2 regions of the Shewanella sp. LZH-2 genome follow, and region 1 is predicted to be linked to the other one. Evidence: predicted binding sites of a transcription regulator. Region 1 holds the regulator's gene; the other holds the start of a gene.
The links. Region 1 encodes MetJ, which represses methionine synthesis genes. Its sites were predicted from a motif close to TAGACGTCTAGACGTCTA; they were not measured.
Positions count from the first base shown of each region.

Region 2: the regulator MetJ is predicted to act here: its motif matches at 1,585-1,602, upstream of thrA (bifunctional aspartate kinase/homoserine dehydrogenase I).

Region 1 covers NZ_CP069350.1:662,023-665,449, reverse strand. Annotated here, with positions in the region: gene JM642_RS03045 (bifunctional aspartate kinase/homoserine dehydrogenase II) at 1-495, opposite strand, end outside; gene metB (cystathionine gamma-synthase) at 507-1,670, opposite strand; gene metJ (met regulon transcriptional regulator MetJ) at 1,883-2,197, shown strand; gene JM642_RS03030 (sulfite exporter TauE/SafE family protein) at 2,305-3,048, shown strand; gene nrfD (NrfD/PsrC family molybdoenzyme membrane anchor subunit) at 3,224-3,427, opposite strand, start outside.
Region 2 covers NZ_CP069350.1:1,289,867-1,293,293, forward strand. Annotated here, with positions in the region: gene JM642_RS05810 (hypothetical protein) at 1-276, opposite strand, end outside; gene slyD (peptidylprolyl isomerase) at 469-1,131, opposite strand; gene thrA (bifunctional aspartate kinase/homoserine dehydrogenase I) at 1,775-3,427, shown strand, end outside.

The DNA.
Region 1 (3,427 bases):
GCGGGATTCTTGCACACGGATTTGCGGCACGGCGGCCTCATCTGCCACTAAAATCGAGCAGGCATCCACATGGCTTGCGGCCACGCCCGATTCACGCAGCAGCGCTGCCATCAGGCGCGCCGACCAACGCTCACCAAAACTCACCACATGGTTAATTTGGTAATCGTTGCGTACATCTAAAGATAATAGACTGATTAACTGAGCTTTATCCGTGGTTAAACGCTCGCGTAAATCCCGCGCTTGCTCGTTAGATAATAATTGCTCAATCAAGCCTTGCTGATAGCTGATAAGGACTTGTAATTCTTCTTGCCATAATTGGTTGCTATCGCGCAGGGACAATAATTTATATAAAAAGTTAGTGGTTTTACCCGCGGCAGACACCACCACTAGATCATCACTATGGCCATGGGTTAACAGAATATGGGCGACTCGGCGGTAACAATCGGCATCGGCTAAGCTGGAACCACCAAATTTATGTAAGTGACAACGTGCCATCTATTATTCCTCTACTGACAAGCCGCTACGGCGGCCAATCCTGCTTGAATATCTGCAACTAAGTCGTCGGCATCTTCAATACCAACCGACAAACGTAATAGGGTGTCTTTAATGCCAGCTTCAAAACGCGCCTGCGGCTCCATCGCCCTGTGGGTCATGGTCGCGGGCACGGCTACGAGACTCTCAACGCCACCTAAACTCTCAGCCACGCTGAATAAACTTAACGCATCTAAAAAGGCGACCACTTCGGCCTCGCCGCCCTTAAGCTCAAAACTCAGCATAGCGCCAAAACCTTTTTGTTGCTTGGCGGCAATGGCATGGCCGGGATGATCCGCAAGACCTGGGTAATACACTTTACTCACGACGGGGCTGTTACTCAGTAACTCCACAATCCGCTCGGCATTACTTTGGTGCTCACGAATGCGCACAGCTAAAGTACGCAGGCCGCGCAGGGTTTGATAACTGTCAAAGGCAGAACCGGTTAAGCCTAAGGTGTTCGACCACCAATGTAAGATCTCACCGAGTTGAGGGTCTTTGGCGATCACCGCGCCGCCCACCACATCGCTATGGCCATTAATGTATTTAGTGGTGGAGTGGATAACGATATCGGCGCCGAGCAATAGCGGTTGCTGCAAAATCGGCGAGAGGAAAGTGTTGTCCACTATCACTAACGCACCTACGGCGTGGCTTGCCTTGGCAATAGCTTCGATATCAACCACCCGCAGTAATGGGTTGGATGGGGTTTCAATCCACACCATTTTAGGCTGCTGGGCAATCGCTTGCTCAAGTGCTTGGCTGTCGGTTTGATCGACCACCAGCAGTTTAAATTGGCCTTTTTTCGCGAGGTTGGTGAATAAACGGTAAGAGCCACCGTAGCAATCGTGGGGCACCACCAGTAAATCATCTGGGCCCAGTAAAGTGGTCACTAAGGTAATGGCTGCCATGCCAGTACAAGTCACGATACCGGTTGCGCCCTTTTCCAGCTTAGCTAAGGCATCGCCTAAGATGCTGCGGGTAGGATTGCCGGAACGGCTGTAATCAAATTCGCGAGGATTTTTATGACCATCGAAGGCGTAATTAGTCGACAAATAAATCGGTGGCACAACTGCGCCATATTGAGTATCGCTTTCGATACCCTGACGCACTGCCAGTGTGGCTAATTGACGCTCTGCCATGGGTGGACTCCTAAATTCGGTAGACTGATAGAGATGTCTGGACGTCTAAATGTACCTAAGCCCAGTGGTATCGTCAATAGGCGTTAAGACGTTTAGACGTCTAAACATAAAGAAATCTGTTTGCAATCACTAAGAAATAGTAGCAATAATTTGACTGTAATCTGTAAGGGTTTAAAATCTGCCCCGAATTTAGCGTTATAACAGGTGAGTCAATGACTGAATGGAATGGGGAATACATCAGCCCCTATGCTGAACATGGCAAGAAGAATGAACAAGTAAAGAAAATTACTGTGTCTATTCCGCTCAAAGTGCTAAAAGTCCTCACGGATGAACGTACGCGTCGTCAGGTCAACAACCTGCGCCACGCAACGAATAGCGAACTGTTGTGCGAAGCATTTTTGCATGCCTACACCGGCCAGCCTCTGCCTGATGATGCCGATCTGTCGAAAGAGTGCCCAGACAGCATCCCCGCTGAAGCGAAGCGGTTGATGGACGAAATGGGGATCGAGTGGGAAGACATGGAATAACGCTTAAGCGTCCATAATCCTGCCGTAACTAATTATTAGGGATCGTTAATGCTCATCCGGCGTGGTGGGTTAAAGTAACGATCCCTATTTTGTTTTGATGGAATCCTATGTTCTCCTTGATCGATCCACAAACGCTTGCTATCGCGTCTGTGATTGTGTTTTTAGGTGCCCTCACCCAGAGTCTGATTGGGTTTGGCTTAGCCGTGGTCGCCAGTCCGTTGCTGTATATCGTCGATCCCCAATTAGTGCCTGCCCCCGTGATTGTGATGGGATTTTCCATCGCGCTACTCACCCTATTGCGTGAACGCGGCCATTTAGAATTCAATGGCTTGCAATACGCGCTCATCGGTCGAGTACCCGGAGGTTTTATCGGTGCTAGCCTATTACTGTTTGCGCCGCAGCCGATTCTTGGTTTGGCGATTGCGGCCATTGTGGCGGTCGCCGTGGTGCTCAGTTTGTATAAATTCAGCCTGCCGGTGAACAAAGCGACTCTGTTTGGCGCGGGAGTCGTCTCGGGGATCTTTGGCAATATCGCCGCCATTGGTGGCCCTCCGATGGCGATTTTATTGGCGGGTAAGGATGCTTCGCAGTTTCGCGCAGCGTTATCGGCCTTCTTTATCTTTAGTTCGACCATTGCCTTGGCGATTCTTGGGGTGACGGGCTTACTCGAAATCAAGCACTTTTGGCTGTCGCTAATGCTATTGCCCTCGGTCTTTTTAGGCTATCTCGTGGCGGGCAAACTGGTAGGCAGTATTGATAAACATAAGACCAAGATGGCGACCTTAGCCCTCTGCGCTATCAGCGCCTTAGTGCTTACGGTGAAATCTGTGATTGAGCTATTGCCGCAATAATTACCGCAATAATCCTCTGCCAATTGCCGCCATAAAAAAGCACCGTTACCGGTGCTTTTTGCTTGCAGGGATGCGTGTTGTAACCCATTTGAGTATCACTTAATCGTATTAAAGTAATACTCATATTTGTTGCGCTAGTTTGAATGCCATGGGTTAGAGCATTCGCTAACATCACTTAGCTCAGGTAGCTTTGGCCTGCATACACAATAAAGTGTCTCAGGGCGAGCACGCCAGTTAAGCTGGCACAGGCCACCATAATCATTGCGCCCTTAGTGTGGCGAGTCGCTGCGGGAAGCAGCATAAACAGCAATGGCACACCAAAGCCAATCCCGACGACACCAATCCAGAATACGCTTGCCCACACGCCAGAGGTGAGTGA
Region 2 (3,427 bases), 630 kb from region 1:
AAGATTTTTAGGGAAAAATTTAAAAATAGCTAAGGCAGAAAAGAGATAAATAAAAGGCAATAAATCGTAAATTGTCTTAGGTAGATATCCAGATTTTCGACGTTTTACAGGATCGGTTCGGCGATTTTGAGAACGTAAATTGTAAATTCTGGCGCCCAAAACAAACACAACAAGAGCAGCAATCAGCGCATAATCAGGTTCTAACAGCATAAAGCTTAAACAGCCTAGTACCATATAGCCAAAGGGTAAAACTTCATATACTGGTTTTGCTAACATATGCACTCCGTTGCGTGATGTTTATATCGATTTGAAAATATTGTTTTTTTAGCTGAAAATGCTGTTTGATTTTAAACTTCCCTATTTATCTGCTGATTATAATCATTTGGCGATAAAAAAAGCACCTCCTTATTTAAGGAAGTGCTTTTTTATCAGCTCCTCTGGGAGGGCTATTAGGCTTGTGAACCTACATTAGCCGCGGCAGCCGCAGCCACCGTTGCCATCACATCCCGCTTTAGGTGTGTCACAAGCTTCGTGATCATGGTCATGGTGGTGATGCCCATGGTCATCAGAACCCCCACAGCAGCCACCAACATCATGACCTGAGCCACCACAGCATCCGCCGCCATGGTCATGTTCATGGCTGTGTCCATGACTGCCACATCCGCCGTGTGCATGAATATGTCCATGGGCAATTTCTTCAGCTGTCGCTTCACGTACATCGATGACTTCAATGTTAAAGCTGAGTGTTTGGCCTGCTAATGGATGGTTGCCATCAACAATCACAACATCATCTTTAACTTCGATGACTTGAACTGGACGCTGGCCCATTTCGGTTTCTGCAATAAAGCGCATACCTGGCACGATGTCTTCGATATCACCAAATGCTTCTAATGGTACTGCCTGGCGAAGGCCATCATGGTACGGACCATAGGCCTCTTCGGCACTGATCGTCACGTCCAGTTTTTCGCCCTTAATTTTACCTTCTAATGCGGCTTCTAATCCTGGGATTAGGTTTTCTGTACCATGCAGATACAACATTGGTTCGGCATCAAAAGAGTCTTCTAAAAGTCTGCCTTCTTGATCTGATAAACGGTAATGAATGGTTACCGCGCTGTGTTGGGTGATCTTCATATCGCCTCCGGTTCGGAATGTGCGCGCATAATAACGCGCTTTTAGGGTGCTGGCGATAATTTGAAGTTGCTTATGTTAGATATCGCACAGCTTTTTGTGAGTTCGATTTACTGAGATTAAGGACGATACAAAAGATGAATTGTGGTTTTTTATGAGTTGCCCTTTGTTATGTGCGGAAACAGACTGAAATGCTTTAATTTTCGAAAGATGGAAAATTTTCATTATAAATTATTTATTTTTTAATAGGTTAAGTTGATTGTAATTGTCTAGCATTACGTTTACGTAAACAGTTTTGTATTGATGAAAACGTATTTTTAGCCTATGAAAACTTGATATTTATTAATCTTGAATCACTAATTTACTCAAGTGAAAGATTTGTGCATAAATAATCCAGTTTGGGGGTTGACAAGGTTAGGTGAAAAAGGCAATTCTGTTTAACATCACATTGACATAGATAAGTCTAAACGTATGCATAGCCTTGGTTTCGTAGTAATTACCATTATTACAACCACCACTACAACCAGAGTGGGGGCGGGCTGATACACCCTAAAGAATTTTAACGACGAGCCCGCTTCCCACAAAGAAGCGGGCTTTTTTGTTTTTAGCTTATGTTTCTTAGTCGGGCGCGGTACAGGAGATCAAGATGAAAGTGATGAAATTTGGTGGTACCTCGCTTGCAAATTGGCAGCGATTTTCAATGGCGGCGGATATTGTTGCCAAGGCAGCGAAAGCTGAGCCGGTCGCGACAGTGCTCTCTGCGCCTGCAACAGTGACAAACGCTCTGCTAGAAATGGTCGATGTGGCGGTGAAAGGGGAAGATTATTCACCAGTCATTCAACACGTTGAGCGGGTGTTTACCTCGCTCTATCAGGATGCGGTTAGTTCTGGACTCTCTAGTAGCCAGAGCGAAGTGCTGTTCGCCGGACTAAGCGCGCAGCTTGCACGTTGGCAGGACAGATTACGCGGTATTACGCTGTTGCAGGAATGCCCAGACGGGGTGCGCGCCGAGATCGTGGTTGCGGGTGAGCGTTTGTCTGCTGCGTTGATGGAGCAAGTCATGCTGGCAAAAGGCATTACTTCGGCGCAGCTAGACCCACGTGAACTATTTTTAGGCCGTGGTCGTCCGCTAGAATCCGTGGTCGATATTGCCGTCAGCAAACCGCGATTCAAAAATCTTGCCCTCGATGAGAAGCGGGTTTGGGTGATGCCCGGCTTTACCGCCGCCGATGAAGACGGCAAGGTTGTGACCTTAGGCCGTAACGGTTCTGATTACTCTGCTGCCGTGCTGGCCGCTTGTTTAGATGCTTCAAGCTGCGAGATTTGGACCGACGTTGACGGCGTATACAATACCGATCCTCGGGTTGTTACCGATGCTAAGTTGTTGTCACAGCTCAGTTATCAAGAGGCGATGGAGCTGTCTTACTTTGGGGCTAAGGTGCTGCATCCTAAAACTATTGCGCCTATCGCCCAGTTCCACATCCCCTGTTATATCAAAAACAGCTTTAATCCCGATGCGCCCGGCACTCTGGTATCGAATCAGGCCGATGAAAGCGGTTTGCAGGTGAAGGCCATTTCTAATCTGGATAATCAAACCATGTTTGATGTATCAGGCCCTGGTATGAAAGGCATGGTCGGCATGGCGAGTCGCACACTGGCTGCAATTTCCCGTAGTGGCGTTTCTGTGTCACTCATCACCCAGAGTTCTTGCGAATACAGCATCAGTTTTTGTGTGGCGACCAGTGAGTCCGCCAAGGTGAAATCGGCGCTTGAGCAAGAGTTTGAGTTAGAAATTAAAAGTGACTTGCTAGAACCGATTGCAATGCGCCATGACTTAGCCATTGTCTCGTTAATTGGCGATGGCATGCGTACCCATAAAGGTGTGGCGGCGCGGTTTTTCCAAGCATTAGCACAGGCGAGTGTGAATATTATCGCGATTGCCCAAGGCTCTTCTGAACGTTCTATTTCAACAGTGATCGAACAGCGAAAGACCAAGCATGCGGTTGCCGCCTGTCATCAGGGCTTTTTCGATGTGCAGCAGTATCTAGATGTGTTTTTAGTGGGGTGCGGTAACGTTGGTGCAGGCTTACTGGAGCAGATCAAACAACAGGCGAGTGTGCTAAAAGAGCAGCACATTAGCATCCGTGTCTGCGGTATCGTCAATTCAAGCAAGATGTTACTCGATAGTGCAGGTATCGATTTAAACAATTGGCAAAACCTGCTTGCCGATAGCCAGCAGCCAAGCGATATACCTGCGCTATTGGCGTGGGTGAAAGAGCAACAGTTATTAAACCCTGTG